Regions from separate parts of the Bradyrhizobium icense genome, predicted to be linked through region 1. Evidence: riboswitches for the same ligand, from Rfam matches in the RefSeq annotation. Region 1 holds a riboswitch; the other holds the start of a gene.
What was found. A riboswitch is a leader RNA that binds a small molecule or an ion and turns the genes downstream of it on or off. The one in region 1 is predicted to bind S-adenosylmethionine.
Positions count from the first base shown of each region.

Region 1 (15,610 bases):
GGCGGCCTGGCGCTGGGCCTGCTGTTGAAGCTCCGTGACGACGGCAAACCGCTTCCTGCCGCGGCCGTCGCCCTGTCGCCCTGGACCGATCTGGCCCTGACCGGCGCCTCGCTGAAGACGAATGCCGCGGCCGATCCGATGCTGAACGTCGAGGATCTTCCAGGCATAGCGACACTCTATCTCGGCGGAGCCGATCCGCGTACGCCCTATGCTTCGCCGCTCTATGGCGATCCCGCTGGATTGCCGCCGGTACTTATTCAGGTCGGCAGCGATGAAATTCTCAGGGATGACGCGGTCCGCATGGCGGAGAAGCTGCGGTCAGACAATCCTCGCAGCAAGCTCGAGATCTGGCGGCGCATGCCGCACGTCTGGCAATTGTTCGTGCCGGTGTTGCCGGAGGCCCATCGCGCGATTGCACAGATCGGGGAGTTTATTTCTGGCGTGCGCGGCTGATGCGAAAGCTCAGACGCGGAAGTGCTTCGAGAGCTTCAACCCCTGCGCCTGGTAGTTCGAGCCGATGCGCTGGCCGTACATCGCATCGGGCCGCGCGAGCATTTTCTCGTAGACCAGACGCCCGACGATTTGGCCGTGCTCGAGGATGAACGGCACCTCGCGCGAGCGCACTTCGAGCACGGCACGCGCGCCCTGCCCGCCAGCGCCGGCATAGCCGAAGCCCGGATCGAAGAAGCCGGCGTAGTGCACGCGGAATTCGCCGACCAGCGGATCGAACGGCACCATCTCCGCGGCGTAATCCGGCGGCACCTGCACGGCCTCCTTCGAGGCCAGGATGTAGAACTCGCCGGGATCGAGGATGAGGCTGCCGTCCGATCGAGCCGGGATCGGCTCCCAGAATTCGTCGACCGCATAGCCGCCGCGGCGATCGACGTCGACGACGCCGGTATGGCGCTTGGCGCGGTACCCGACGAAGCCGCCGGTGTTCTGCCCGGAGAGATCGACCGACAGCGCCACGCCATTGGCGAGGTCGGCGTCGTCGATATCGACCAGCCGCTCGGCGCCATGCAGCGCGTCGAGTTCGTCGGCGTTGAGGATGGCATCACCGGTGCGGAAGCGCACCTGGCTGAGCCGCGAGCCCTCGCGCAGCAACACCGGAAAGGTCTTCGGACTGATCTCGGCATAGAGCGGGCCGTGATAGCCGGCGCCGATCATGTCGAAGCGGCGGGTGCCGTCGGCGATCACGCGGGTGAAGACGTCGAGCCGTCCGGTCGAACTCTTCGGATTGGCCGCGGCCACGATCTCCGGCGGCAGCGCGAGGCTTTCCAGGAGCGGCACGATGTAGACGCAATTGGTCTCCAGCACCGCGCCGTCGGAGAGGTTTATTTCATGCAGCTTCAATTCGTCGATGCGCTCGGCGACGGTCGCGCCCGGCCCAGGCAGGAAGCTCGCACGCACCCGGTAAGCAACATCACCAAGGCGCAAATCTAGGCTTGCGGGCTGGATCTGGCTTTCGACAAACGGATATTCGGGCAGGATCAGGCCCGCATCCGCCATCGCCGCGATCATGCGGTCAGGCAGAATTCCGTTACCGTCGGGCGGAAGCGTGAACGACACGGCGCGGTCCCCTGAGGTGGCCCTTTTCGGATGCCCAATGTCATCCAAACCTCGTAAATATGGGCTTTTAGGGGTTATCCGATGGCCGCCTTGACTGAAAGGGCGCAAGCGAATATCAGCATGACTTATCCCGTGGTGATTTGAGCCGGCCGGCTTGCAGCCACGTTAAATAAGTCGCTAAACAGGCCGGGGACACGTGTGATCCCGGCCTGTGGAAATTCTTCCAGGCCGGTTTTTTGTGACCATTTTCTTACTGGTCACGGCGGAGGTCACATGTCTGAAGTTGGTTCTACCAAGCGTTTTCGTCCCGAAACCCGCCTCGTCCATGGCGGTACGCTGCGCTCGCAGTTCGGCGAGACGTCGGAAGCGCTGTTCCTCACCCAAGGCTATGTCTACGACAGCGCGGAGCAGTGCGAGGCGCGCTTCAAGGGCGAGGATCCCGGCTTTATCTATTCGCGCTATTCCAATCCCACGATTTCAATGTTCGAGCGCCGAATGATCGAGCTCGAAGGCGCGGAAGCGGCTCGCTCCACCGCCACCGGCATGGCCGCGGTAACGACCGCGATCCTTGCACCGCTCAGAGCCGGCGATCATGTGGTGGCCTCGAAAGCCCTGTTCGGCTCCTGCCTTTACGTCGTGCAGGACCTCCTGCCGCGCTACGGGATCGAAACGACGCTGGTCGACGGTCTAGATCTCGATCAATGGCAGCGCGCATTGCGGCCCAGCACCAAGACCTTCTTCCTGGAGAGCCCGACCAACCCGACGCTCGATGTGCTCGATATTCCGGCGATTGCCGAGATCGCGCACAAGGGCGGCGCGCGGCTGGTCGTCGATAACGTCTTCGCCACGCCGATCTGGCAGAGCCCGCTTTCGCTCGGCGCCGATGTCGTGGTCTACTCCGCAACCAAACATATCGACGGTCAAGGGCGCTGCCTCGGCGGCATCATTCTCTCGTCCGAAGCCTTCATCGCAGAGCACATTCACAACTTCATGCGCCAGACCGGACCATCGCTCTCGCCGTTCAACGCGTGGGTCCTGCTCAAGGGACTGGAGACGCTGGGCGTGCGGGTACGCGCGCAGACCGACAACGCGGCGAAAATCGCCGAGGCGTTGGCAAGCCATCCGAAGATTTCGCGATTGATCTATCCCGGCCGTGCCGATCATCCGCAAGCGGAGCTGGTGAAGAAGCAGATGCGCGGCGGCTCGACTTTGGTCGGCTTCGAGGTCAAGGGCGGCAAGGCGGCCGCCTTCCGCGTCCTCAATGCACTGCAGATATCGCGCATCTCCAACAATCTCGGCGATGCGAAGAGCCTCGTCACGCATCCTGCGACCACCACGCATCAGCGACTCACGCCCGAAGCGCGCGCCGAGCTCGGCATCAGCGAGGGCTTTATCCGCTTCTCGGCCGGGCTCGAGCATGCCGATGACCTGATCGAGGATTTTGCGCAGGCGCTAGAGAAGGCGTGAGGTGCTTACCCTCCCCTGGAGGGTAAGAGCTCACATCGGCCGATACGTCCGCACGTCCGACGGTACGGCGACGCCGAGCTTGATCTGGCCGACCGACTTGATGATGTCGTCGCCGAGCAGTTGCGCGAAGCAGGCGTAGCCCCAGTCGCTCATGTGCAGGCCGTCGGCGATCACGAAATTCTCGATCGGGATCGCCTGCCGCTCGTGCCAGTCCTTCATCACCGCGAAGCGAGGGAAAACACCGACCCTGCGAAGCTCGGCCGCCTTGTTCAGCAGCTTCATCATCTTGCCGGCGCTTTCGGCGTGCTCGTTGACCCGCGGCGAATATTGCGGATCGATCAGCACGACGTCGGAGCCCGCAGCCTGAATGCGTGCGATGCCTTCGTCGACGAGCTTGGCGGTCTCGGCGGGATCGAGGTTGCGCAGCACCGCATTGGTGCCGACCTGCCAGATCACCAGATCCGGATGCAAGTCGATCACGGAGGTCTGCAGCCGCTGCATCATTTCCGGCGCGTCCTCGCCGCCCTTGCCGGCATTGACGACGGAGATGTCGGCCGTCGGATATTTGCGGCGTAGCTGCGCCGCGAGCCTGTTCGGATAGTTGAATTCCGGTGAACTGGAGCCGTACCCCTGGGTCGATGACGATCCGAAAGCGACGATCACGACCGGCAGGCCCGCGACGAGCTTGTTCGCGACGCGCGGCAGCGATCCCATCGATTTGGAAGCGCCCTTCGGCGGCAGGCAGGGAACGCGGCTGAAGATGTCGCCGGCCGATTTCGCGACCTCCTTCACCTTGTCGATCGCCTTGCCGGTGACGCCCTTCTGCGCGGCCGGATTGCCTGTGGCCGCCGGCGCTGCCTGCGGCAGGGCGCCTTCAGCCGAGGGTTGCTTTTCCGGATTGTTTTCGGCTTTGGCACCATCGGACAGCGCCGCCTGCTGGCCGGTTTGCTGCGAGGCCGTCTGGGCATGCAACGGCGACACCGAGGCAGACGTCAATATCGCCAGGCCCGCGGCCGTGACAGCCAGCAATGTCGACAAACGAAAAGGGCAGTGAGAACTCATTAACGCAAGTCCCTAATTCTGCTGCGCCTGATCGAGGCGGGCCGCATCGAGCACGAATTTCGACAGCGCGCGGCCGAGGCAGGCATGAACCCTTTTGGCCATGTCGGTGCCATGAAAGGTACTGAACAGATTGAAATCTCCGGCGTCGTTCCAGTGGCGCATGATGGCGAACCGATCGAACAGCGGAACATTATGCTGCTGCGCCACCACGCGCATATTATCTAGGTATGGCGGCGCCGAAATCATCGTTTCGGTGCGGGGGCTGTATTGCAGATTGACCAAAACCACGTCGGTTCCCGCATTTTGCAGCGCAGCAACCCCCTCGTCGACGGCGCCGCGAAAGTCGTCGGGATCGACAGACCGCATAGCGTCGACGGTTCCCGTCTGCCAGATGACCAAAGTAGGCCGTTTTGCTTCCACCAGCTTAACGAGGCTGGGGTCCACCTCCTCGGCGGTCTTGCCGGTCTGTAGTTCTACGGAGAGATTGACTGGGATCGAGGGCAGTTTCTCCTTCAGTGCCGCCTGCAGCCTGGCCGGGTAGGCGCTGTTTTCGGAGGAAAGGATGGTCGATGAGCGGCTCCCCACCACCAGCACGGTCAGCGGCCGGGCGTTCCTGACGGCCTCGGCCACCTTCGGAAGCGTGCCCTCGGTGGAGAGGAGATAGGGGGGAACTTGACAGGCCTGGGGGGCCGCATCCTGGGCACGAGCCAAACCGGCGGCTGCAAGACCCGCAAACAGTGTCAGGACCAGCACAGCTCCCGAGCCGCGCCTCATGCGCTTCCTCCCGCCATGTCGGCGCCGCTGACCACCGTGCTTTTCGTTTTCGAGGCTCCTTTGTCGGCCGAATGCTTGTACCACGAAATCACCCACGCCACGCCCCACATGATGAGGATTCCGGCAAGACTGACCAGGGCGTGCGCGAGGGCACCCCCGCCAATTTCGGCCAGCACAAAGTGTCCTGCAAAGGCCAGGAAGACGCCGAGACAGAATATCTCAAGCGAATGCTGGCCACACAGGATCAACGGTCGCAGCCAGCGCGATTTCAGGCCCGACCAGTTCCTGGGCAGGAAGCGCACGGTAAGCGCCGCCAGCGCCAGGAAATGGGCAAACCGCAGCACGTCCAGATCGGTCTTGCTGATCGGGTACATCCACTGCTCGATCCGCTTCGGCATCAGGAAGCCGAGTTGCGGAATGTGCCAGGTCAGCGTGACGAAGAATGCGGCCACCAGATAGGCGATGCAGATCCACATCGTCACCGGCGATGCCAGGATGCGGGACATGCGCTGCGCCCCGCCCAGCGCGCACCACGCGCCGAACACGAACAGCAACTGCCAGGCAAACGGATTGAAGATCCAGAAGCCGCTCGGATAGGCCGTCAGGTGCCAGTCGAAGTGCCAGGTCAGCGCGTACAGCAGTACCGACAATGCCAACCCAACATCGGCCCGCCATCTCAGGAGCCACAGGATGATCGGCAGGAAGAGCATCAGCACGATGTAGAGCGGCAGCACGTCCATGTTGACGGGCCGGAAGCGCAGCAGCAGCGCCTGCACGATCGTGACATCCGGCTGCTTGAGGAAATCCATGATGCCCATTTCTTCGCTGTAGAGCGGGTTTTCGAAACGGGTGGCGACGTAGGAGATTTCCGCCAGGAAGATCGTGAACAGGAACACATGGGCGACGTAGATCTGCCAGACCCGCCGCATGATGCGCGCGGTCGCCACCACGAATCCTGCCTCGAGCATCGCGCGGCCGTAGACGAAGGCGGCGGTGTATCCGGAGATAAAGATGAAGATTTCGGTGGCGTCGGAAAATCCGTAATTGCGGATCGTGAACCAGGTCAGGATGTTGGTCGGCAGATGGTCGATGAAGATCAGCCACAGCGCCATGCCGCGAAAAAGGTCGAGCCGCAATTCGCGCTCGCCCGCCACCGGGAGCGCGATCGCCGGCGCGGAAGACGCTGCGGCGGTCTTGGCGTCGCTGCGAGGCGTTCCGGCGACTGGATCGGCTATGGACGACATCTGGCACCGTTTGGGCAGTTGAGCACTTACGCGTGCGCTGTCCGGAAAGGATAATATCGGCCCGCAACTTGCACACCGGATACGCAAGGGATACGCAAAAAGGAAGGTACGGGGCCGGGCAGCGCGACTGCGCTCTAGAATGGAACTATGTTGAAACCGCGATGAAGCAAGCGGCAACCCGGCGGAGCGGAGATTGGTTCCCCCGGCATTCCCGGCTATGATACGAAACAGGATTCCCGGAAGCTTGCCCGCATGTACCGCGCCGTCACCCGCCAGATCGAAGTCACTGTCGAACCGAACTTCCTCCCCGAACGCTCGTCGGTCGACAAGGGCCAGTATTTCTGGTCCTACACCATCGTCATTACCAATACCGGCGCCGAGACCGTGCAGCTTCGTACCCGGCACTGGATCATCACCGATGCCACCGGTCGCAAGCAGGAAGTCCGCGGCGAAGGCGTGGTCGGCGAACAGCCAGTTTTGGCGCCGGGCGAACGCTTCGAATATACCTCTGGCGTACCGCTGCCGACCGCGTCGGGCTTCATGACCGGCCGCTATCAGATGGTCAGCGAAAGCGGCGAGCGTTTCGAGATCGACGTGCCGACGTTCTCGCTGGACAGCCCGGATAATAAGCGGGTGTTGAATTGACGAGCGCTCGCGCTCGTCATCACCGGACTTGACCTGGTGATCCACCCGCCTTCGCGGGTGACGACAGTCCGTGGGTGGACAAAACGAAGCGTGCCCGCCTTCATAAAGCGCGATCGACGAAGAATGGTGGGCACAGCGCTATCGCGCCTTTGCCCGCCCTACGAACACCGCCTACTCCTCCACGCCCGCTTCATGCGGGGTGAACTGGTAGACCGACGAGCAGAACTCGCAAGTCACCACTACCTTGTCGTCCTTGACCATCTCGGCGCGGTCCTTCGGCGCGAAGCTCTTCAGCATGGCCGACACCGCCTCGCGCGAGCAGGAGCATTGTGCGCGCAAGGTGAGCGGCGAGAACACGCGCACGCCGCGCTCGTGAAACAGGCGGTACAGCAGCCGCTCGCCCGACAGATCGGGATCTATCAACTCGACGTCCTCGACGGTGCCGATCAGCGATTGACCTTCCACCCATGCGTCGTCTTCCGCCACCTGATGCGCCGCCGCGCCTTCCGGCGCGTCGCCCGGATGCAGATCGGCCTGCCGCGCCCGCTCGGGCGCCTTCGGCAGGAATTGCAGCAGCATGCCGCCGGCGCGCCAGCGATGCTTGCCGCCGTCGCCGCCGCGCCATTCCTCGCCGACCGCGAGCCGCACGCGAGTCGGGATCTGCTCGGAGCGCAGGAAATATTCATGCGCGGCATCCTCGAGGCTGCCGCCGTCGAGCGCCACCAGGCCCTGGTAGCGGCTCATGTCCGCGCCCTGATCGATGGTCATCGCGAGATGGCCTTTGCCGAGCAGGCTGCCTGAATCCTGGCCGCCCTTCAGCCGCTTGAGGTCGTAGCGCGCATAGGCGCGCAGCCGGTCCGGCGCCTGGAAATCCACGATCAGGAACGACACCGGCCCGTCGGTCTGCGTCTGCAGGATGAAGCGACCGTCGAATTTCAGCGCGGAGCCGAGCAGCGTCGCCAGCACGATCGCTTCGCCGAGCAGTTTTCCGACCGGCGCGGGATAATCGTGCTTGGTCAGGATGTCGTCGAGCGCGGGGCCGAGCCGGGTCAGCCGTCCGCGCAGATCGAGCGAGGCGACCTCGAACGGCAGCACCGCGTCATCGACGGGAACGGACGAGGGCGCGCGAATGGGCGCCTCGGTCGTGATTTTGATGTCGGGGAAATCTGAAACCATGGCGCTCTATCTGGGGTCTCGGAATGCAAAACGGAAGGGGTTGAGAGCGGCGAAACTATCTCCACACGTCGTCCCTGCGAACGCAGGGACCCATAACCACAGGGCGTTGTGAGTTAGGCAAGGCATCAGCCACTGCCTTCAATCATTAGGGCCGCGGCGTATCGGTCCCTCTTTCCGCAGGGACGACGGAGAGCGTTACCCCACTTCGTTGAAGCACCAGGCCAGAATGCCCTTCTGCGCATGGAGGCGATTTTCGGCTTCGTCGAACACGACCGACTGCGCGCCGTCGATCACTTCATCGGTGACCTCCTCGCCGCGATGGGCGGGCAGGCAGTGCATGAAGATCGCATCCGGCTTGGCCAGCGACATCAGCTTCGCATTGACCTGATAGGGCTTGAGCACATTGTGGCGGTGCTCGCCGTCCTTGTCGCCCATCGAGACCCAGGTGTCGGTGACGACGCAATCGGCGCCGCGGACGGCGGCTTCGGGATCGGTGCCGAGCACGATCGGCGCCTGCGTCGCCTTGATCCAATCCTTCATCGCCTTGTTCGGCGCGAGCTGCGGCGGGGTCGCGACATTGAGCTTGAACTTGAAACGCTCGGCCGCATGCGCCCAGGACGCCAGCACGTTGTTGTCATCGCCGGTCCAGGCCACGGTCCTGCCCTCGATCGGCCCGCGATGCTCCTCGAAGGTCATCAGGTCGGCCATCACCTGGCAGGGATGCGAGCGCCGCGTCAGGCCGTTGATCACGGGCACGGTGGCATGCGCGGCCAATTCCAAGAGCGCATCGTGGTTGAGGATACGGATCATGATCGCATCGACATAGCGCGACAGCACGCGCGCGGTGTCGGCAATGGTCTCGCCGCGGCCGAGCTGCATCTCCGCGCCGGTCAGCATGATGGATTCGCCGCCGAGCTGGCGCATGCCGACGTCGAACGACACCCGGGTGCGGGTCGAGGGGCGTTCGAAGATCATCGCCAGCGTCTTGCCTTCGAGCGGCTTCTTGCCCCTCTCATGCGCTTTCAGCTTCGCCTTCATGGTGGCACTTAAGGCCAGCATGTTGCGCAATTCATCCAACGGCAGTTCGTTGATGTCGAGGAAGTGACGGACGGACTTGCTCATCATCCCGCCGCCTTCTTCAACTCGGTGCTCGACAGTGCGACGCAGGCACGCTCCAGCATCTGGATCGACTCGTCGATCTCGGCCTCGGTCACGATCAAGGGCGCCAGAAACCGCACCACATTGTCGCCGGCGCCGACCGTCAGCAGCTTCTGGTCACGCAGCGCGTTGACGAGATCGCCCGACGGCACCACGGCCTTGACGCCGACCAAAAGCCCCTCGCCGCGCACTTCCGAGAGCACGGCGGGATAGCGATCGACCACGGAGGCCAGTTTCTGTTTCAACAGCAGCGACATCTTCTGCACGTGATCGAAGAAGCCGGGCTTCAGCATCACGTCGAGCACGGCATTGGCGGCTGCGATCGCCAGCGGATTGCCGCCGAAGGTCGAGCCGTGCGAGCCCGGCGTCATGCCGCTTGCTGCTTCCGCCGCCGCCAGCACCGCGCCGATCGGGAATCCACCGCCCAGCGCCTTGGCCAGCGACATCACATCCGGCGTCACGCCGACGCGCTTATAGGCGAAGAGATCGCCGGTTCGGCCCATGCCGGTCTGCACCTCGTCGAATGCGAGCAGGAGGCCGTGCTCGTCGCAGAGCTGGCGCAGCGCCTTGAAGAAAGACTGCGGCGCGGAGCGCACGCCGCCCTCGCCCTGCACCGGCTCGATCAGGATGCCCGCGGTCTGCGGGCCGATCGCTTTCTTGACCGCTTCGAGATCGCCATGCGGCACCTGGTCGAAACCGTCCATCGGCGGCCCGAAGCCTTCGAGATATTTGGCGGAGCCGGTGGCTGCGAGCGTGCCCAGGGTGCGGCCGTGGAACGCACCCTCGAAGGTGATAAGGCGGTAGCGCTCGGGATGGCCCTTGGAGAACTGATAGCGGCGCACGACCTTGATGACGCCTTCCATCGCCTCCGCGCCGGAATTGCAGAAGAACACGAGGTCGGCAAAGCTCTGCTCGCAGAGCCGCGCGGCGAGCTTCTCGCCATCCGGCGACTTGAACAGGTTCGACATGTGCCAGAGTTTCGTCGACTGTTCCTGCAGCGCCTCGATCAGGTGCGGATGGCAGTGACCCAGCGCATTCACCGCGACGCCCGAGGTGAAGTCGAGATAACGCTCGCCATTGGTGGCGGTCAGCCAGCAGCCCTCGCCGCGTTCGAAGCCGAGATCGACCCTGGCGAAGACGGGGAGCAGATGCGACGTGGCGCTATTGGTCATGGCAATCACTGAGGTTGAGACCTGCCTTGGAGACCTGCCGCGGGCGTGCATTGGCGCGAACGCGGCAACAGCCGGTCTTGCGAAAACGAAACGTGCCGCCTCTTAAGGGCGGCACGTGAGAAGCATTCTATGTGGGCGGGGGGCGCTGTCAACACGCCACGGAACGGCCCTTCCTGCAGTGCAGGATGCTGAAATCCGTAAGATTGCGGTGTGGTGGAAAACACGCAGTGAAATGCCTAGATGTACAGAAGATGTGGACGTTCGAGCCCGGACTCTTGCGCCCGAGTCACGCCATATTGTAGCGTTTGGGCTGTCGGGTACGACATCTCGTGCGGCAGTTTCTGATCCCTTAGAGTCCTTTTGTGCAGGCGTAAACGTTCGGCGCGGTTAGCGCGTCCGGCGAGGGCTAAGGGATTCTGACCGCAGGGATTTTTAAGACGAATGACTCGCCAGCGCTGCCCCCGATTGGCCGGCGCGATGCGAAGGGAAGATTACGATGACCGTTTTGACCTGGTCCGACGATCGCGTCGAACAGCTTAAGAAGCTCTGGGAAGCCGGATTGTCGGCGAGCCAGATCGCCGCGGAACTCGGGAATGTGACGCGAAACGCAGTGATCGGCAAAGTTCACCGGCTGGGCCTGTCCGGCCGCGCCAAGAGCCCCTCCTCGGCCGCCCCGCGGCAGCGCAAGGCACGTCCCGCCCAGCCGATGATGCGGGTAGCGCGCCCGGTCTCGCGCGGCAACACCGCGCTGGCGCACGCCTTCGAAGTCGAGATGGAGCCGGATCCGATCGCCTTCGACAACGTGGTGCCGATGAGCCAGCGGCTGTCGCTGCTCGAACTCAACGAGGCCACCTGTCACTGGCCGGTCGGCGATCCCTCGAGTCCGGAATTCTTCTTCTGCGGCGGCAAGGCGCTCACAGGCCTGCCCTATTGCGCCCACCACTCGCGTATCGCCTACCAGCCCGCCGCCGATCGGCGAAGGCAGCAGCCGAAGCAGACGAGGTAAGGGGCGCGCCGTTATCTCAACGATGTCGTCCCTGCGAACGCCGGGACCTATAACCACAGGCGCACGTGGTTATGCCTCGCTGAAGCTCCAGCGCATTTCAACAATCGAGATTGGTGTTTACGAGTCCCCGCGTTTCGCGGGGACGACGGCTGGGTTCGCCGAGGCTGAGTTCGCCGAGATTGCAGCGGAGCAGCTACGGCTCCACCTTCGCAAACCGGTCATCCAGCGCGTAGCCTGCGCCGCGAACGGTGCGGATCGGGTCCTGCTCGCGGCCGGGGTTGAGCAGTTTGCGCAGGCGGCCGATGTGGACGTCGACGGTGCGCTCGTCGATATAGATGTCGCGGCCCCAGACGCTGTCGAGCAACTGCTCGCGGCTGAAGACGCGGCCGGGATGCTCAAGAAAAAATTCCAGCAGGCGATACTCGGTCGGGCCGAGATCGATCTGGCGGCCGGAGCGAGCGACGCGACGCTTTTCGCGGTCGAGTTCGATGTCGCCATAGGTCAGCACGGTGGCGAGCCGCTCGGGGCTGGCCCGGCGCAGCAGGCCCTTCACGCGCGCCAAAAGTTCCGGCACCGAGAACGGCTTGACGATGTAATCGTCGGCGCCGGTCGCAAGCCCCCGCACGCGCTCACTCTCCTCGCCGCGCGCGGTCAGCATGATGATCGGCAATTGCTTGGTTTCGGGGCGCGCCCTTAAGCGGCGGCACAGTTCGATGCCGGAGAGCCCCGGCAGCATCCAGTCGAGCACGACAAGATCGGGCACGCGCTCCTTCAGCCGCGTATCCGCATCGTCGCCGCGGCCGACGGTTTCGACCTCATAGCCTTCTGCGTCGAGGTTGTAGCGCAACAGCGTGGTGAGCGCTTCCTCATCCTCGACCACCATAATGCGCGCGCTCATCCTGCTCTTGCCTCTCTTGTTTGACGTGTTCTCTGCGCAGATAAGTCTACGCAATCTGCGTAAACTTGATTGCTATGCGAACCGGTTTCCACTTCGCTTGAAAACGCTTTGTCAGGTATTGGGTACGGTCGTGGCAAACGTCGTCATGTCGCCCTTCGGGCGCTTGTCGAGCATCTGCTGTCCCTCGATCATGTAGAACACGGTTTCGGCGATGTTGGTGGCGTGATCGCCGATCCGCTCGATATTCTTGGCGCAGAACATCAAGTGGATGCAGAACGAGATGTTACGCGGATCTTCCATCATGTAGGTCAGGAGTTCGCGGAACAGCGAGGTGCAGATGGCATCGACTTCCTCGTCGCCTTTCCACACCGCCATCGCCGCCGGCAGATCGTGCGCCGCATAGGCGTCCAGCACCGACTTGACCTGCGACTGCACCAGATCGGTCATGTGTTCCAGGCCGCGCATCAACTTCAGCGGCTGGAAATCGTTCTCCAGCGCGGCGACGCGCTTGCCCATGTTCTTGGCGAGGTCGCCGATCCGCTCCAGATCGGTGGCGACCCGCATCGCGCCGACGATTTCGCGCAAATCGATCGCCATCGGCTGGCGGCGGGCGATGGTCAGCACCGCGCGCTCCTCGATCAGATGCTGCAGGCGGTCGATCTCGACGTCGGTAGCGACGACGCGCTTACCGAGCTCAACGTCGCGGCGAACCAGCGCGTCGACGGATTCGGTGATCATGCGCTCAGCCAGGCCGCCCATCTCGGCGACCAGACGGGTGAGTTCCTGAAGATCGCTGTCAAACGCCTTGGCGGTATGTTCGGATGCCATGTGTCGTCTCCTCAACCGAACCGGCCGGTGATGTAGTCCTGGGTACGTCGATCGCGCGGCGAGGTGAAGATCTTGTTGGTATCGTCAAATTCGACCAGCTCGCCCAGATACATGAAAGCGGTCTTGTCGGATACGCGCGCCGCCTGCTGCATGTTATGGGTGACGATGGCGATGGTGTAGTCCTCCGATAGCTCCTGGATCAGCTCCTCGATCTTGGCGGTCGAGATCGGGTCGAGCGCCGAGCAGGGTTCGTCGAACAGGATCACCTCAGGCCTGACCGCAACGGTGCGCGCGATGCAGAGCCGCTGCTGCTGGCCGCCGGAGAGCGAGAGGCCGGAAGCGTTGAGCTTGTCCTTGACCTCGTTCCACAGCGCGCCGCCGCGCAACGCCTTCTCGACCCGGCCGTCCATCTCGGACCTCGATATCTTCTCGTAGAGGCGGATGCCGAAGGCAATGTTCTCATAGATCGTCATCGGGAACGGCGTCGGTTTCTGGAACACCATGCCAACGCGGGCCCGCAGCAGATTGAGATCGAGCTTGGGGTCGAGGATGTTGGTCTGGTCCAGCAAGAGCTGACCGGTCGCGCGCTGACCCGGATAGAGATCGTACATCCGGTTGAATATCCGCAGCAATGTGGATTTGCCACAGCCGGACGGGCCGATAAAGGCGGTGACGCGATGCGTGCCGAGCGTCAGGTTGATGTTCTTCAGCGCGTGGTGTTCGCCATAGTAGAAGTTCAGTCCACGGGCAGTCACCTTTGGTGCGGCCTCGGGCAGTGGCGTCTGGGGAATAGGCCCGCTCGCGTTACTCACGGATACGGAGATGTCGGTCATTTGGATTTCCTCTCGGCGCCAAGGATGCGCGCGCCAATATTCAGGGCCAACACGGTGAGCGTGATCAGAAGCGCCCCGCTCCAGGCGAGCTGCTTCCAGTAGACATAGGGGCTCTGGACGAAGTTGTTGATGGTGACCGGCAGGTTCGCCATCGTCTTGGTCAGGTCCAGGCTGAAGAACTGATTTGAGAGCGCGGTGAACAACAGCGGCGCGGTTTCACCGGCGACGCGGGCGGTGGCGAGCAAGACGCCGGTGATCAGGCCGGCGCGCGCGGCGCGGTAGGCGATCCGCCGGATCACCAGCGAGCGCGGCAGGCCGAGCGCGGACGCCGCCTCGCGCAGCGGATTGGGCACCAGTCCCAGCATGTCCTCGGTGGTGCGCACCACCACGGGGATCACGATCACGGCCAGCGCCAGGCAGCCGGCAAAGGCCGAGAAGCCGCCCATCGGCACCACGATGGCGCCGTAGATGAACAGACCGATGATGATCGACGGCGCGCTCAAGAGGATGTCATTGATGAAGCGGATCACCGAAGTGAGCTTGTCGTGCTTGCCGTACTCGGCGAGATAGGTTCCCGCGAACAGGCCGAGCGGCGCGCCGATGCCGACCCCGATCACGGTCATGATGATCGAGCCGATGATGGCGTTACGCAGGCCGCCGTCGGTCGATCCCGGCGGCGGCGTGTCCTGCGCGAAGACAGCGAGATTGAGGCCGGCAAGGCCGTTGTAGAACAGCGTGAACAGGATCAGCGCCAGCCAGGTCACGCCGAACAGCGCCGCGGCGAGACACAGCATCCGGATGATGACGTCGTTGCGGCGGCGCGATGCGTAGATCGGGTTCATCTCAGTTCCCCGCTTTCTTTTCCAGCCGCATCAGCATCAACCGCGCGGCCGCGAGCACGCAGAAGGTCAGCACGAACAGCAGCAGCCCGAGCAGGATCAGGCCCGACTGGTGTAACCCGTCGCTCTCGGCGAATTCGGAGGCGATCGCGGCCGAGATCGTGGTGCCCGGCGCGAAGATCGAGGACTGGATCTTGAACGAATTGCCGATGATGAAGGTCACCGCCATGGTCTCGCCGAGCGCACGGCCGAGCGCCAGCATGATGCCGCCGATTACGCCGACGCGCGTATAGGGAATGACGACGTTGCGGACGACTTCCCAGGTGGTGCAGCCGACGCCGTAAGCCGCCTCCTTCAAGACCGGCGGCACCGTCTTGAAGACGTCGACCGAGATCGCGGTGATGAAGGGCAGCACCATGATGGCGAGGATCAGCGAGGCGTTGAACAGGCTGAGATAGGACGGCGGACCTGCGAAGATCGTGCCCAACACGGGGACGCCGTCGAACAGGTTGATCATGAACGGCTGGAAGGTATTCGCCAGGAACGGGCCCAGCACGAAGAAGCCCCACATGCCGTAGATGATCGACGGGATTCCGGCGAGCAGTTCGATTGCAAGGCCGATGGGACGGCGCAGCCAGAGCGGGCAGATCTCGGTGAGGAACACCGCGATGCCGAGCCCGACCGGAATGGCGATCGCCATGGCGATCACGGAGGTGATCAGCGTGCCGTAGACCGGGCCGAGCGCGCCCAGTACCGGCGGGTCGGCCGACGGTGCCCAGCGCTGCGTCCAGAGGAAGGCCGCGCCATATTCCTGGATCGCCGGCCAGGCGCCGATGATCAGCGAAACGATGATACCGCCCAGGATGAGGAGCACCGAGATCGCGCAGGCGCGCGTGACCCAGTAGAAAGTGATATCGCCAAGCTTGAAAGCGCTGAGGG
Region 1 covers NZ_CP016428.1:7,806,214-7,821,823, forward strand. The annotation lists gene LMTR13_RS36185 (alpha/beta hydrolase) at 1-453, shown strand, start outside; gene LMTR13_RS36190 (2'-deoxycytidine 5'-triphosphate deaminase) at 463-1,521, opposite strand; SAM riboswitch at 1,692-1,771, shown strand; gene LMTR13_RS36195 (O-succinylhomoserine sulfhydrylase) at 1,843-3,036, shown strand; gene LMTR13_RS36200 (SGNH/GDSL hydrolase family protein) at 3,067-4,098, opposite strand; gene LMTR13_RS36205 (SGNH/GDSL hydrolase family protein) at 4,111-4,872, opposite strand; gene LMTR13_RS36210 (OpgC domain-containing protein) at 4,869-6,116, opposite strand; gene apaG (Co2+/Mg2+ efflux protein ApaG) at 6,369-6,761, shown strand; gene LMTR13_RS36220 (Hsp33 family molecular chaperone) at 6,933-7,937, opposite strand; gene argF (ornithine carbamoyltransferase) at 8,133-9,059, opposite strand; gene LMTR13_RS36230 (aspartate aminotransferase family protein) at 9,059-10,267, opposite strand; gene LMTR13_RS36235 (GcrA family cell cycle regulator) at 10,764-11,273, shown strand; gene phoB (phosphate regulon transcriptional regulator PhoB) at 11,467-12,171, opposite strand; gene phoU (phosphate signaling complex protein PhoU) at 12,283-12,999, opposite strand; gene pstB (phosphate ABC transporter ATP-binding protein PstB) at 13,011-13,832, opposite strand; gene pstA (phosphate ABC transporter permease PstA) at 13,829-14,674, opposite strand; gene pstC (phosphate ABC transporter permease subunit PstC) at 14,676-15,610, opposite strand, start outside.

Region 2 (15,610 bases), 350 kb from region 1:
CGCGGCATGTGGCCGCCGACGAGCAGTTGCAGCCGCATCTTCCAGAAGCCGAAATTCGGGAACGACACGATCGCGCGCCGGCCGATGCGCAGCAGGTTTTCCAGCACCGGCTTCGGCTGTCGCGTCGCCTGCAGCGTCTGCGAAAGGATCACGTAATCGAAGGCATCGTCTGGATAGTTGACGAGGTCGGTATCGGCGTCGCCCTGCACCACGGCCAGCCCCTTGGCGACGCAACGGTTGACGCCCTCGCGCGACAGCTCGATGCCGCGGCCGTCGATGCCGCGGCTCTCCAGGAGCTGCAGCAGTTCGCCGTCGCCGCAGCCGACGTCGAGCACTTTTGAGCCGGCCGGAATCATTTCGGCGACGAGGAGATGATCGGTGCGATACTTGCCGGTGCGATCGGGCGCTATGCCGCCGAGCGGCAACGCTTGTTCCTGAAGGGCCATATCAACCGCCTGTACTATCAAGGCCGCGCGCCTTGCCCGCGGATTCCAGGAAGGCGCGAGAAATGTCGAAGAACTCGGGCACGTCGAGCAGGAAGGCATCGTGGCCGCGGTCAGTCTCGATCTCGGCGAACGACACCCGCGCACTGGAGGCGTTCAGCGCATGCACCAGCGCGCGCGATTCCGAGGTCGGAAACAGCCAATCGGAGGTGAACGACACCACGCAGAAGCGGGTCTTGATGCCGCGAAATGCTTCCGCCAGCACGCCGTCATGGTCGGCGGCGATATCGAAATAGTCCATCGCGCGCGTCAGATAGAGATAGCTGTTGGCGTCGAAGCGCTCGACGAACGACGAGCCCTGATAGCGCAGATAGCTTTCGACCTGGAAATCCGCATCGAACGAAAACGTCGGCAGCTCGCGATCCTGCATCCGCCGACCGAACTTGCGATGCAGCGCGGCGTCGGAGAGATAGGTGATGTGTCCCGCCATCCGCGCCACCGCCAATCCGCGATGCGGATGCGTGCCGCGTTCGAAATAACGCCCGTGGTGCCAGTCCGGATCGGCCATCACGGCCTGCCGGCCGAGTTCGTGAAACGCAATGTTCTGCGCCGAATGACGCGTCGAGCAGGCGACCGGCAGCGCGGAAAACACCCGTTCCGGATAGGCTGCCGTCCATTGCAGCACCTGCATGCCGCCCATCGAGCCGCCGATCACGCACAACAACGTTTCGATGCCCAGCCGGTCGAGCAACATGGCCTGCGCGCGGACCATGTCGGGGATGGTGATGATCGGAAAATCCAGCCCCCACGCCTTGCCGGTCGCTGGATTAGTCGAGGCCGGACCGGTCGATCCCATGCAGCCGCCGATCACGTTCGAGCAGATGATGAAATATCTATCGGTGTCGAGCGGGCGGCCGGGGCCGACCATGATTTCCCACCAGCCGGCCTTGCCGGTCAGAGGGTGCACGTTGGCAACATGCTGATCGAGCGTCAGCGCGTGGCAGATCAGGATCGCGTTGGAGCGGTCGGCGTTCAGCTCGCCATAGGTCTGGTAGGCGATCTGGAATGGCGCGAGATCGATGCCGCAATCGAGCTTCAAGGGCTGATCGATGCCGAATTTGGCCACCGGCGAGGTCGGATGATCGGCCTCGTGGGCGCGGTCCTCGCTGTGAATCGACGGACTGGATACCGACTGCAATTGTGTCATCCCGACCTTCCTCCTCGCGGAGGTCCTTACAGACAGAAATCAGGCCGTAAAAAAACCCGGCCTGAACGAAAGGTTCGGCCGGGATCAAATCTGTCCCCGGCCTGTTTAGCGAGTTGTTTAACGTGGCTGCAAGCCGGCCGGCTCAAATGACCACGGAATGGAACAAAACTAGTCCGAAGCACGCCCCCCGTCAAGGCAGCCGCATGGTTAACCGGGGTCATAGATGTCCTCATGATGACGAGGCGCTTGCGCCGTCTCGAACCATGAGGGAGAACGGGCCTCCATCCTTCGAGACGCGGCGCAGGCGCCGCTCCTCCAGCAATAACGGCGAAGCCGTTATGCGGGGATGAGGATCACGATTTGCCGAGTTGAAACATGTCCAAGGCTCCCCCGGCTCCGCCCTCGCTGCAGGAATTGCGCAAGGAGATCGACGCGATCGACGAGCAGGTCCATCGCCTCTTGATGGCGCGCGGCGACATCATCGACCGGCTGATCCAGGTGAAACAGACCCAGGAAGTGGGCTCGGCGTTCCGGCCCGCGCGCGAGGCCAGCATGATGCGCAGCCTGGTCGAGCGCCACCGCGGCATCCTGCCGCTCGACACCATCGAGAGCATCTGGCGCGTCATCATCTCGACCTTCACTTACGTCCAGGCGCCGTTCTCGGTGCATGCGGATGTCTCGGTCGGCGAGCCCGCGATGCGGGATTCGGCGCGGTTTCACTTCGGCTTTGTGGTGCCCTATGTCGGGCATTTCAGCGCACAGGCCGCGGTGGAAGCGGTCGCGAAGTCGAAGGGCGATCTGGCGCTGGTCTCGGCGGTCTCGAGCCGCACGCCGTGGTGGAGTGCGCTGGAAGCCGAAGGGGCGCCAAAAATCATTGCCCGGCTGCCGTTCCTCGAACGCGCCGATCATCCGGCGGCGCTGCCGGTGTTCGTGATCTCGCGCGTCGCCGATGATGCCATGGTGACGGAGGTGCAGATGTGGAGCGTGCGCGTCTCGGGGTGGAACGCCGATATCGCCCGCGCGCTGGCGCCGCTCGCCGAAATCGTCGCGGTGCCCGATACCGCTTTCGACGGCGCGGCGCTTTTGGTGTCGGATGCCGGCACCGGGTTCGAAAAGATCAAGGCCGCCCTGATCCAGGCCGGCGCCTCGGTGCGCTCTTCGGCTCTCGTCGGCAGCCACGCAACGCGCTATACGGTGCCCCCGAACGGGTCGGCGAAGCCTTAAACGCCGCCCGAAATTCCGGAGTTGAAGATGAACCGCCCCGTGCCGAATCCCGGCATTCTCGATATTGCGCCCTACACGCCCGGCAAGACGCCGGTGCCGGAGCCGGGCCGCAAGGTGTTCAAGCTGTCGGCCAACGAGACCCCGTTCGGGCCGTCGCCGAAGGCGATCGAAGCCTACAAGGACGTGGCTGATCATCTGGAGGACTATCCGGAAGGAACCTCGCGGGTGCTGCGCGAAGCGATCGGCCGCGCCTACGGGCTCGATCCCAGCCGCATCATCTGTGGCGCCGGCTCGGACGAAATTCTCAACCTTTTGGCGCACACCTATCTCAGCCATGGGGATGAAGCGATCTCCACCACGCACGGCTTCCTGGTCTACCCGATCGCGACCATGGCGAACGGCGCCAAGAACGTCATTGCGCCCGAGACCAATTTCACCGCCGACGTCGACGCCATCCTCGCGCGCGTGACGCCGCGCACGAAACTGGTGTGGCTCGCCAACCCGAATAACCCGACTGGCACCTACGTGCCGTTCGATGAGGTCAAGCGGCTGCGCGCTGGCCTGCCATCGAATGTGCTGCTGGTGCTCGACGCTGCGTACTCCGACTACGTGTCGCGCAACGATTACGAACTCGGCCTGGAGCTGGTGGCCACCACCGAAAATACCGTGATGACGCATACCTTCTCCAAGATTCACGGGCTGGCCAGCTTACGGATCGGCTGGATGTTCGGCCCGGCGCACATCATCGATGCCGTCAACCGCATCCGAGGTCCCTTCAACGTCTCGACGCCGGCGATGCTGGCAGCGGTCGCCGCGATCGAGGACACCGCGCATGTCCAGAAGTCGAAGGCGTTCACCGAGGAGTGGCGCAACTGGCTGACGGAAGAGATCGGCAGACTCGGACTGAAGGTGACGCCGAGCGTCGCCAATTTCGTGCTGATCCACTTCCCGACCGAGAAGGGCAAAACCTCAGCCGACGCAGACGCGTTCCTCACCAAACGCGGCCTGGTGCTGCGGGCGTTGAACAATTACGGCCTGCCGCACGCGCTACGCATGACCATCGGTACCGAGGAAGCCAACCGCCTCGTCGTCGACGCCTTGCGCGACTTCATGGCGGCCAAGTGAGCAGCCAAGTGAGCGCGGTACCGATCTTCCGACGCGTCGCGCTGATCGGCTTCGGCCTGATCGGCGGCTCGATCGCGCGCGCGGTGCGGGCCCAGGGGCTTGCGAGCGAAATCGTCACCACCGCGCGTTCGGAAAAGACGCGCGCGCGGGTTACCGAACTCGGCATCGTCGATCGCGTGCTGGAGACCAACGCCGAGGCCGTCAACGACGCCGACCTCGTCATTCTCTGCATCCCGGTCGGCGCCTGCGGCCCAGTCGCGCAGGAGATAGCGCCTTTCCTGAAAGCCGGCGCGATCGTTTCCGACGTCGGCTCGGTCAAGGGCGCCATCGTCCGCGAAATGGCGCCGCATTTGCCGGGCCATGTTCATTTCGTTCCGGCACATCCGGTCGCGGGCACCGAGCACTCGGGTCCCGATTCCGGCTTCGCCGAACTGTTCATCAACCGCTGGTGCATTCTCACGCCGCCCGAGGGCACCGATCCTATGCCGGTCGAAACTCTGCGCGCGTTCTGGGCCGGCATGGGCGCCAAGGTCGAGATCATGACGCCGGATCATCACGACCTGGTGCTGGCGATCACCAGTCATCTGCCGCATCTGATCGCCTACACCATCGTCGGCACCGCGGACGAATTGGCGCAGGTGACGTCGTCGGAAGTGATCAAATTCTCCGCCGGCGGCTTTCGCGACTTCACCCGCATCGCAGCCTCGGACCCGACGATGTGGCGCGACGTGTTCTTGAACAACAAGGAGGCCGTGCTGGAAATGCTCGGCACCTTCAACGAGGATTTGTCAAAACTCACCCGGGCCATCCGCCGCAACGACGGCGAGGCGCTGTTCGAGCATTTCACCCGCACCCGCGCCATCCGCCGCGGCATCGTCGAGATCGGCCAGGATTCGGCCGCGCCGGATTTCGGCCGCCCGCATCCGCCGCTGGAAAAGAAGGCGGAGTGAGGGAGCGTCGTCGTTCCTGCGAACGCAGCGCTGGAGCCCCAGCTCCGCTCAACAATTGAGATCGGTGATTATGGGTCCCTGCGTTCGCCGGGACGACGGAGAGTCAAAACAGCGGCGGCACCTGGCCCACTTTCAGCGGGCCCAGAAACACCGCGCCGTCGACAAAGCGCAGCGGGAAGGCGCGCGCTTTTCGCCCCTCCAGCTCCGCCTCCTTGCCGAGCGAATTGATGCCTGCCGCGACGCCGGCATTGGCGTTCTGCTTGACGACCCTGCCCAGCCCCGGGATCGCCTTGTCGAGCGCGCCGAACAGATTGTTGAGGTCCTGGCTCTTGACGCCGGGTGCGACGCGGTCGAGCGTTGCCTGCGGCACGCCCTCCTCCAGCATCTTTTCAAGACCGAGTGCCGGGATCACGCGCTCCAGTCCCGTCACCGTCATCTGCAATTCGCCGTCGATCCGTCCCTGGGTGTTGAGGCTCAACGTCCCCGCGGCCACCGAGATCAGATCGCCCTGTTGAATCCGCGACCGCACGATCTCGACATGGCCGCCCGCCGCCTGCAATTCCCTGAACCGCTCGGGCCACGGCTTCGGCGTAAAATCCTTCAAGCCGGTGAGTTTTGTCTGGATGTCGGCGTCGAAGGGCGCGGCGAGTATCGGGTGCACCTCCTGCACGCTGCCGCCTGTTATCTGCAGCACCGCTTCGATCACGGGCTTATCCCTGGTCGAGCCATCGGCGAGGCGGCCGTGCAGCTCGATATGGCCGGCGCGTGCGAGCGGCGTCGCCACCTGTGCGTTGACACGGTCGATCGAGGGATTGTCGAACACGATGGACGCGCGCTGCGGGATGTCAGGCAGCCCCGACACGCTGCTGCGGCCGGTGGTCCAGTTCACCTTCATCGACGGCGGCTGGCCGCGATCGGCGAGCGTGGCCGGCGCCTTGAATTCGGCGATCAGAAGTTTCGGCTGGTAGATCTGCGCGATCACCATGATCTCGCCGAGCCGCGCGGTGAACGGCACCTGCGCGCCTGCGGTCTGCGACACCAGCGATACGCTGGCGTCATCGCAGCGGACTTCGAAGCGGAACGGGAAGCCGGCCACCGAACGCTTGCCGCACGCATAGACCCGGCCGGCTTTCGCCTCCTGTGCGGCCCACGCATCAGCGCGCACGCCGACTTCGGAAGCGGCATAGAACCAGAAGGCGCTCCATGCCGCGGCAACAACAAGGAGCAGTGCAGGCGCGATGAAGAGGCGCCACAGCGGGCGCCGGCGCGGCGCAGGGGTCATGTCAGGCATGCGGCGTCCTTTGGCTAGCGATTTTGGCGAATGTAAGTATCCGCTCGCCGCAACAAAAGGCATTGAATCCACTTCGCTTTGTCGCGCCGTTCTGGTAGCGGTGCACCCGGCATGTCCGCAATTGAGTTCAACAATACGGAATTCTCGCAAGGCGACCTCTGGGTGTTCGGCTACGGCTCCCTGATGTGGCGCCCGGGCTTCGAATTCGTCGATCGGGTTCCGGCGCGGCTGATCGGCGAGCACCGCGCGCTCTGCGTCTACTCCTTCGTCCATCGCGGCACGCCGGAAAAGCCCGGCCTCGTGCTCGGGCTCGACCGCGGCGGCGCCTGCCGCGGCATTGCGTTCCGGGTCGCGGAGAAGAACCGCGCCGCCACCATCGCCTATTTGCGCGAGCGCGAGCAGGTCACCTCGGTCTACCGCGAGGTGATGCGGTCGGTGTGGCTGGAGAACGATGCGCGTCAACGCGTCAGCGCACTCGTCTACGTGGTCGATCGCGGCCACGTGCAGTATGCCGGCCGGCTGTCGGTGGCGGAACAGTTACGTCACGTGCTGCAAGGGCACGGCCAGTCCGGCGTCAACCGCGACTATGTTATCGCCACCGTCAAGGCGATCGAGGCGGAAGGCTTTCGCGATTCGCAACTGCACCGGCTGGCGGCAATGCTACACACCCAGCATCCGCTCCATCCGCCTGTTCAGGATGCGCAAGACGCGACCTAGCCTGGCTCGCACGGAACCTGTGGTTACCACCCCACATGCCGCCTTCTGAAATTGCTAACGGGTTCGCTTGTTGATAGAATCTCGCGCTTCTATCGCAACCAGCGATATTAGCTATTCCCTCGTCGACCCCCCTTTGCCAAAGGCCTTGCCGGAATGACCGAACGCCTGAACAACATCAGTGGGACTGCCCTGCTGGGCAGCACGTTCTATTTGATCTCGATCGATCCGAGCTTCGCCTATCTGGATCCGGGTTCCGGCAGCATGCTTCTGACCGCCATCCTCGGCGTCATGGCTGCGGCGACCTACACGTTGAAGGGGTACTTCTACAGGGCAACCGCCCTGTTTCGCAAAGATCGCCCCGAAGCCGACGCTCCCGCCGGGCAGACCAAAGATTGAGTGCTTCATCCACTGCGTGAGATCAGGCTTCCCGAGTTAGACGCGAAGAGCGTGCTCTCGAATCGGCGCGCAACGAATAGAATTCGAAGGACATGACCCCCGAGCCTGGCTCATTTCGCGACGCGAGCAATCGAATTTTCTATCACCAGGGCGAGGTGTTCCGGAGCTTGAGCGCGGAAGCAACCGCCAACTGGCATCAGCTCCGGCAAACGGCCTTCTTCCAGGAGCTCGTGAAAAGCGGCGCGGTGGTCGGCACCGAAACGGAAGACCGCCCAGAGATCACGGCGCCGGTCTCCAGCCATTGGACCGGTGTTTTGCGGCACGAACGGCTGCCGTTCATCTCATATCCCTATGAGTGGACGTTCGGGATGTTGAAGGATGCGGCGCTACTGCATCTCGAGGTTCTCGAGCGGGCGCTGGAGAACGGTTGGACGCTGAAGGACGGCTCCGCCTACAACGTGCAATGGCGCGGCCAGCGGCCGGTCTTCATCGACGTCTCATCGTTCGAACCCTATCGCGCCGGCGATTCCTGGATTGGATATCGGCAGTTCTGCATGATGTTCATCGTTCCGCTGCTGCTCAAGGCGCATCGCGACATCCAGCTTGCTCCGCTTTGCCGAAGCAATCTGGAGGGCGTCGATCCCGAAGAAGGAATGAAATTCATTTCGATGCGCGACATCTTGCGGCGCGGGGTCTTCACGCATCTCTATCTGCACGCACGGCTGCAGGGGCGCGCCAAACAAGCCGAGACCCGCATGCAGGCCCCGGCTAGCTCGCCGGGAAAGTGGCCGATACGGCAAACCCGCGAGATGACGCTTGGCATGGTCCAATCGATAAGGCGGATGGTCGGAAAGCTCGAACGCAAAGGCGGCGCCACCGTCTGGTCGGACTACGAGAAAACCCATTCCTACGACAACGTTTCGCTCGCCGAAAAGAAGCACTTCGTCGAACGGCACGTCCGCGGCAAGCGATGGCGGATGGTCTATGATCTCGGCAGCAACACCGGAACATTCGCACGGCTGTGCAGCGATCACGCCGATCAAGTCGTCGCCGTCGATCAGGACGAGCTTGCCGTCGACACGCTCTATCGCCGCCTGAAGGCGGAGAAGCCAGGTAACGTCACGCCGCTGGTGATGCCGTTGAGCAACGCATCGCCGGACCAGGGCTGGCGCGGCCGGGAAAGGAAATCGTTCGACAGCCGTGGCAAGCCGGATCTGATCCTGTGCCTCGCGCTGATCCATCACATGGTGATATCGGCGAACATTCCGATGCGGGATTTTCTGCAGTGGCTTTGCGGCTTTGCGGCTGCAGTCGTTGTAGAATTCGTGGGCCCGGACGACGAGATGACCCTGCAACTATTGAAGAACAAACGAAACGCGTATCCCGACTACACACAAGGCCAGTTTGAATCCATCGCCGCTTCGATGTTCGAAATCATCGATTCCGCGCCGCTCAAAGAAGGCCGCCGCCGCATCTATTTCCTTCAACCGAAGCTTCCGTCGGTTCAATCCCAGACTGCGACATGAGTGCACCTGTCATCGAAAGCACCGCACCGAAGCCGAACTCGTTCCTGCTGCATCTCGCGCTATCGGCGGTTGCCGTCGCGCAGCCGCTCTATTCCGTCACCGGAAAGACCCTGAACTTTTTCGTCGCATGGCGAATGAGCGGGGTCGAATATACGCTTTGCATACTGTTCGTCTATTTCGTCCCGCCGATCATCACATGGCTGCTCGTCTCGCTCGGATACCGCTTGCACAGCTATCTGGGGCGAGCTCTATCGTTCCTGGTTTTCTGGCTCTACATTTCTCTGACCTGCCTGGTGCCGTCGCAACAGCTTGCGCGGACCATGCACGTTTCTCCGAGTTACGAGGCGATGCTCGGGATTGTCGCCCTGCTGCTCGCGGGAGCGGCGTTCCTCGCGAGCGTTCTGCTGGCAAAGCCGAAGGCACAGGGCTTCGTCCGCTTCTTTGCGGCAGTCACCATTGTTTTTCCCGCGATCATGATGCTACGTGCCCACGATGCGGGCGTGATCGAATTCTCCGAGGCGCCCCCGGCAGAGAAGATGACGGCCGCAGACCGGCCCAACGTCATCCTGATCATTTACGACGAACTGCCGCTCACCACGATTCTCGATGCAAACGGACTGATCGACGGGGAAAAGTTTCCAAACTTTCACGCGTTCGCGCAGGGGGCAACCTGGCTGCCAAACGCACGCGCGATGTCGGGCTTTACCGAGACAGCCGTGCCACCCATTCTTGCGGGACAGGTGCGGCAGACCGGGGTTCCGGCGACCTACAAGAGCTATCCGGAGAATATCTTCCAGAGGCTCGGCCCAAGCTACGACGTTCTCGATCTGCAATTCGCGACCGATTTGAATCCGGCGAGACCACCGGGCGAATCGGCGGGTGCGATGATTGAGGATGAACGCCGTTGGAAGATCGTCTCGGACGCCGCGATCATCTATGCGAACGTCGTAACGCCGCCACCGCTGGCTATCGGGCTTCCGGCCATCAACACCCAACATAATCGGTTCGGCGAGGACGTCCACAGGTCGTGGCGCGGCACCCGACACCAGGAGAAGTTCATCGCGGCGCTGGGACAGGCCAGGCAACCGTTTCTGGCCGTCTACCACAACGTCTACCCGCACAATGGCTGGAACCATTATCCGGCGGGACGCCCCTATCCCGACTCCCGATGGGGCGATTACATTTCGCTAGACCGCCGAACTACCATGCTGGGCGACGACAATGCCCGGATCATGCACGACTACCAAGCCCATCTACTTCAATCGATGCATGCGGACAAGTTGCTCGGCGAACTGTTCGCGCAGCTGAAAAGCAACGGCCAGTACGATCACTCCATCATCGCCGTGGTGGCCGATCACGGCGTTTCGCTATGGCCGGGTGGGAGCCCGCGCGATCCCAGCGACTTCCGGCTGCCCGACGTTCTCAACATTCCGCTGATCATCAAGCTTCCCGGACAGACCGGCGGGAAGATATCGTTCGATACCGTACGAACGATCGACATCTATCCTTCCATCCTCGATCATCTCGACGTTGCCATTCCGCAGCGCTTGCAAGGCAAATCGTTCATGCAATCCGTTCGGAACGCGGCACCGGCTGAAGGGGTCAAGTCGACGCCGCACCGTGACGATGTGACGTTGAGACGCCGGCTAGATTGGTTTGGAACGGGAACGTCGATGGCCGACCTGTACGGGTTCGGCAGGTTTAGCCGATATGTCGGGCGCCATGTCGGCGAGTTCCAGTTCACCCACTTGTCCGACGCCGCCGTGCGTCTGTTCGGCACCCGCTTCAACCGCACCGGCCCGCAGCTTTCATCGCGCATCGATGCGCAGATCAATGGCGGGGCGCAGGACGGTCAAACCCGCAACATCCTGGTCGCGCTGGGGGACCGAATCTGCGGTGCCACCCAGACGACGGATCTCGAGGTGAGCGGGCTGGCGAACTCGTTTACACTCGTCGTCGCCGACGAGTGCGTTGACCTGCTGAACAAGGGAATCAGGGTCTTCGTCGTCGGCTCCGACGGGCAACTCGCAGAAATACCCGTCGAAGGCGAGCAATCCACGACGGTTGCGACAATCGATCGGACGCTCGCAAGTCTGGCCGAGTTGATCGGGAGCCTGCAGCGCGCAGGAGAAAACGGTCAAGGGCCGGTGGAACTCGGCGCGCTACGCGAAGGCGGCGTAGCCGTGCCCGATCTCCTTGTGCGGGACGGCTGGCTGGTAACGCCCTGGGGCGACGTCGTGCTCACGCGCGACGGGCAGACATGGGTGGTGGATTTGTACTCCGCCCCGAAGGACGTCTGTAAGGCGGTTTATCTCGGCGCCAACAATATTCCCGGCGTGGTCCGCATTGCGACATCGGCCTTCGCGCGGGACGAGACCAACATTCCGGTAACGGCCGAGCAGGCCGATCTCGCTTGTTCGAATACGGAATCGGACATCGTCCGGATCATCGCGGTCGAAGCACGTACGCCCGTCGACCGCTCCATCACGACCGATGCATCGATGGCCCGCCTCGCGCTGGATAAACTCGCAGCCGTCTGGAGAAGACTAAAGACAACGCTCGGCGAGAATTAACCTCACGGGCATTGGCAGGCTGAGCACGAGGGGCCCATCAGTTGACGTGCGCCGTCGCCGGCCGGCGCGGCGCAGGCGGGGGCTGATCGGAAGGTTCGGGCACGAGATCGATGCCCGCACTGGCCAGCCGCACCCGCACCTCCGCGGCGACATATTTCGCGTATTCCGACAGCAACAGGCGCAGCGTGGCGCCGCTGGTCCACCACGGCTCGTCGCGCCATTTGTCGCCGATCACCGCGAACGGAATCAGCGTGACATCCGGCATCGCATGGGACAATTCCAGGATGGCGCGCGGCATGTGGTAGTTCGATGTCACCACGATCAGCGACTTGAAGCCACGCTCGCGAGCCCAGCGCCGCGTCTCCGCGGCGTTGCTGCGGGTGTTGACGGCGGAGCGGTCGAGATCGACGCAGCAGCCGAGCAGCGACTGGTTGTCGGGCAGCGAACGCGAAATATCGCGCGCGGCGTTGGTCGGATGCACGCCGGAAATCAACAGCCGCTTGCCGTAGCCGCCGGCCAGCAATTCCATCGCATCCGACACCCGCGACGAGCCGCCGGTGAAGACCACGATGCCGTCGGCGTTGCGCGCCGGCTTGATTTCGGCGCCGCGCAATTGCGAGAGAAAGGCGATGAAGCCTACCGCCGCGCCGACGAACAGGATCGCCATGGAGCCGACGATGGCCGCGCGCAGCCATCCGCGCGGCCGCGCGGCCCGCGCTCTCGGCGTGCTATCGTCGTGCTGCAAATCCATATCGTGCGGCAACCCTCGTCCCACGGATAATTCTAGAACGTTTTCAGGCGAAGTGGAGTCCCGATCCCCTCGTCAAGTCCGTGACTTGCTTCACTGCAAACGCCATTAGCCTCACGTCAATCGATATCATCGAGCGTCGCAAACAGCGTCCGCCGCGACGCCCAGGCGGTAATGGCGGCGATCGCCACGGCCTGTACCGCCAGCGCCAGATAGCCCGACGGCGGCAGCGAAAACGTCCCGAGCAGCGCCGCGAACTGATCGCCGACGGGGGTGCCCGAGAACCAAGCGGCGATCGATTCGGAAAAGCCAAAACCCAGCATCGCGGCGCCGCCGCCGATCACCCCGCCCTCCAGCCCGAGCCTGAGAAAGTGCCGCAGGAAATGGTTGGCGATATAGCGGTCGCCGGCGCCGACGAAGTGCAGCACTTCGACGATCGGGCGGTTCGCCGCCATCGCGCCGCGGGTCGCGAACGACACCGAAATGATCGTCGCCACGATCACCAATGCGAGAATTCCGATGCCGGCGAATACGGTGGCGCCGGTCATCGAACGCATGCGCTCGATCCAGGCGCGGTGATCGTCGACGCTTGCCGACGGCGCCACTTGCGTCACCCTGGAGCGCAGCGCAGCGAGGTCGAGCGTGGTGCCGGGCTGCACGCGCGCGACGACGACGCGCGGCACGGGCAACTGCTCGATCGACAGCCCGCTGCCGAGCCACGGCTCCAGCAAGCTGGCCGATTCATCCTTGCTGAACGGCTTGACCTGGACGATGCCGGGCTGCGCCCGCATCGCCTCCGCCGCCGCGGTCACGTCGCGCTCGAGATCGCGCCCTGCCTGGGGACGCACCTGCATGGTGATTTCGCTGGCGACTTCCGACTGCCATTCCGCGGCCGATGCGCTGACGAGCAGCACGGTTCCGGTGGTGATGGATGCTAGGAACGTCATGATGGCGACGACGGCGACCAGCGCGCGGCCGGAGATCGACGCCCGCGGCACGATCGGCGACATGTTGCGCGCCCGCGCCGGCACCTGCGGACGCTCGGTCCCGAGGTCCACCAGTGGCCCATGCTCGTCACCGGCCCTACTCATAGATGTGCAACCGTCCCTGGTGCAGCACCATCCGCCGCGCCTCGTACTGGTCCATCAGCGTGATGTCGTGGGTCGCGATGATCACCGCGGTGCCCAGCCTGTTCAATTCGATAAACAGCCGCAGCAGGCGCCGGCCGAGCGTCGGATCGACGCTGCCGGTCGGCTCGTCCGCCAGCAGCAATTGCGGCCGCGAGATCACCGCGCGCGCGATCGCCGCGCGCTGCTTCTCGCCGCCCGACAGGATCGGCGGCAGGGCGTCCATGCGCTCGCCGAGGCCGACCCACTTCAAGAGGTCGATCACCTCCCGGCGATAGCTGGATTCGTCACGGCCCATCACGCGGAACGGCAGCGCCACGTTCTCGTAGGTCGTCATGTGGTCGAGCAGGCGAAAATCCTGCAGCACGATGCCGATGCGCGTGCGCAGATCCGCGATCTGATCCTTGCCGAGCAGTGAGACGTCCTGGCCGAACAGGTTGACGAGGCCGCGGGTCGGCTTGAGCGACAGAAACAATAGCCGCAGCAGCGAGGTTTTGCCCGCGCCTGAGGGACCGGTGAGGAACTGGAAGGAATGGGCCGGAATCATGAAGGAGAGGTCGCGCAAAATCTCCGGGCCGAGCCCGTACCGCAAACCGACATTTTCGAACCGAACCAAGCTCAGCTCCGCTCGACATGGACCGCGACCGAGCTCCGCTCGGCATGGACCGTGGCCGAGCTCCGCTCGGCGTGGACCGCGGCCGGAAACCCCGGACTTGAACCTGAACCCGGACCCGAACCTGAACTTCGGGCTCGTGGCCCGCTGGTTTGGGCGCCAACCGGACAAAACGGTTTTGCGGCCGTTATGGTTTCCGATTCGTTAACGGTCGGTATGTAGCATCCGGGCGAAGACACTGGTGAGCTGGGCTCCATGCATATCGTTTGTCCCCATTGTACAACATCTTACGCCATCAATCCGGCCACCCTGGGCACCGCCGGGCGCACCGTCCGCTGCTCCCGCTGCAAGGAAACCTGGCTGGCGCGGCCCGAGGACGCGATCGAACTGGCGGCCGCCGTGCCGGCAGCCATGCCGGCCCCGGCGCCATCGAGCCAGCCGGCCGCCAACGACGCCGCGGCCGAATGGGAAGCGATGGCGCGCGAGGAGGAGGAGGCACAGGACACCCCGGTGGTCGACAGCCCCTCGATTTCGCCCCGTTGGCCGGCCGAGGGCGAAGGATCGCGCCAAGGTGGCAACAGCGGCGGCGATAGCGACTGGCCAGCGGTTGCCCGGCGGGATGCGGAAGGCCATGAGGATATCCCGATCACCACGCATCGCGAGCGGCTGGCCCGTCTTTTCCGGTTGCCTTCCCTGCCCCGTATTCCGTTCATGCCGTCCGTCGGCCTACCGACCGCCTGCGCCGCAATGGGCGCGCTGATACTGGCGCTGATGATCTGGCGCACCGACATCGTGCGGCTTCTGCCGCAAACCGCGACGTTCTACAAGATGGTCGGGCTGGAAGTGAACCTGCGCGGGCTGGCGTTCAAGGACATCAAGATCACCAACGAGACCGTGGACGGCAAGCCGGTTCTGGTCATCGAGGGCGTGATCGTCGGCGAGACCCAAAAGCCGGTCGAATTGCCGCGGCTGCGCTTCTCCGTCCGCGACGCGCAGGGCGCCGAGATCTACGCCTGGAACGCGGTGCTGGAGCAGCCGGTGCTCAAGCCCGGCGAGCGCGCCTATTTCAAGTCGCGGCTGGCTTCGCCGCCGCCCGAAGGCCGTAATATTGACGTACGCTTTTTCAACAAGCGGGATCTGGCCGGCCACGCCTGAACCCGGCCGCGCTTCCGCAAGGCGAGATCAAGACTTCATGCCACGCGTGCTGATTGCCGATGACGAAGACTCCATGCGCTCGCTGGTGGCGCGCGCCATCGCCATGGATGGCCACGAGACCGTCACCGCCGAGGACGGCGCCGACGCGCTCGATATCCTGACGCGCGAGCAAGGCCTGTTCGACCTGCTCTTGACCGACATCCAGATGCCGGTCATGGACGGCATCGCGCTGGCGCTGACGGCGGCGCGCGATTTTCCCAACCTGAAGATCCTGCTGATGACGGGCTTCGCCGACCAGCGCGAACGCGCCTCCGGCCTCAATGCGATCGTGCACGACGTGGTGACGAAACCGTTTTCGGTGCACGACATCCGCACCGCGGTGGCGGATGCGCTGGCGGCAAGGGAGGCGGGGTAAGCCCCATCAACGGTTGTCGTCCCTCGCGAAGGCGGGGGACCCAGTACGCCGCGGCTTCTCGATTCAAATACTGATGTCTCTGGGATACTGGGTCACCCGC
Region 2 covers NZ_CP016428.1:7,452,601-7,468,210, forward strand. The annotation lists gene metW (methionine biosynthesis protein MetW) at 1-446, opposite strand, end outside; gene metX (homoserine O-acetyltransferase MetX) at 448-1,650, opposite strand; SAM riboswitch at 1,735-1,814, opposite strand; gene LMTR13_RS34555 (chorismate mutase) at 2,026-2,874, shown strand; gene hisC (histidinol-phosphate transaminase) at 2,902-3,999, shown strand; gene LMTR13_RS34565 (prephenate/arogenate dehydrogenase family protein) at 4,008-4,949, shown strand; gene LMTR13_RS34570 (DUF2125 domain-containing protein) at 5,053-6,240, opposite strand; gene LMTR13_RS34575 (gamma-glutamylcyclotransferase) at 6,352-6,957, shown strand; gene LMTR13_RS34580 (hypothetical protein) at 7,111-7,353, shown strand; gene LMTR13_RS34585 (methyltransferase domain-containing protein) at 7,446-8,879, shown strand; gene LMTR13_RS34590 (sulfatase-like hydrolase/transferase) at 8,876-11,452, shown strand; gene LMTR13_RS34595 (YdcF family protein) at 11,490-12,203, opposite strand; gene LMTR13_RS34600 (cell division protein FtsX) at 12,320-13,291, opposite strand; gene ftsE (cell division ATP-binding protein FtsE) at 13,284-13,943, opposite strand; gene LMTR13_RS34610 (MJ0042-type zinc finger domain-containing protein) at 14,196-15,095, shown strand; gene LMTR13_RS34615 (response regulator) at 15,133-15,510, shown strand.
Region 2: linked by a shared signal. The riboswitch ahead of metX (homoserine O-acetyltransferase MetX) and the one ahead of LMTR13_RS36195 (O-succinylhomoserine sulfhydrylase) in region 1 are both predicted to bind S-adenosylmethionine.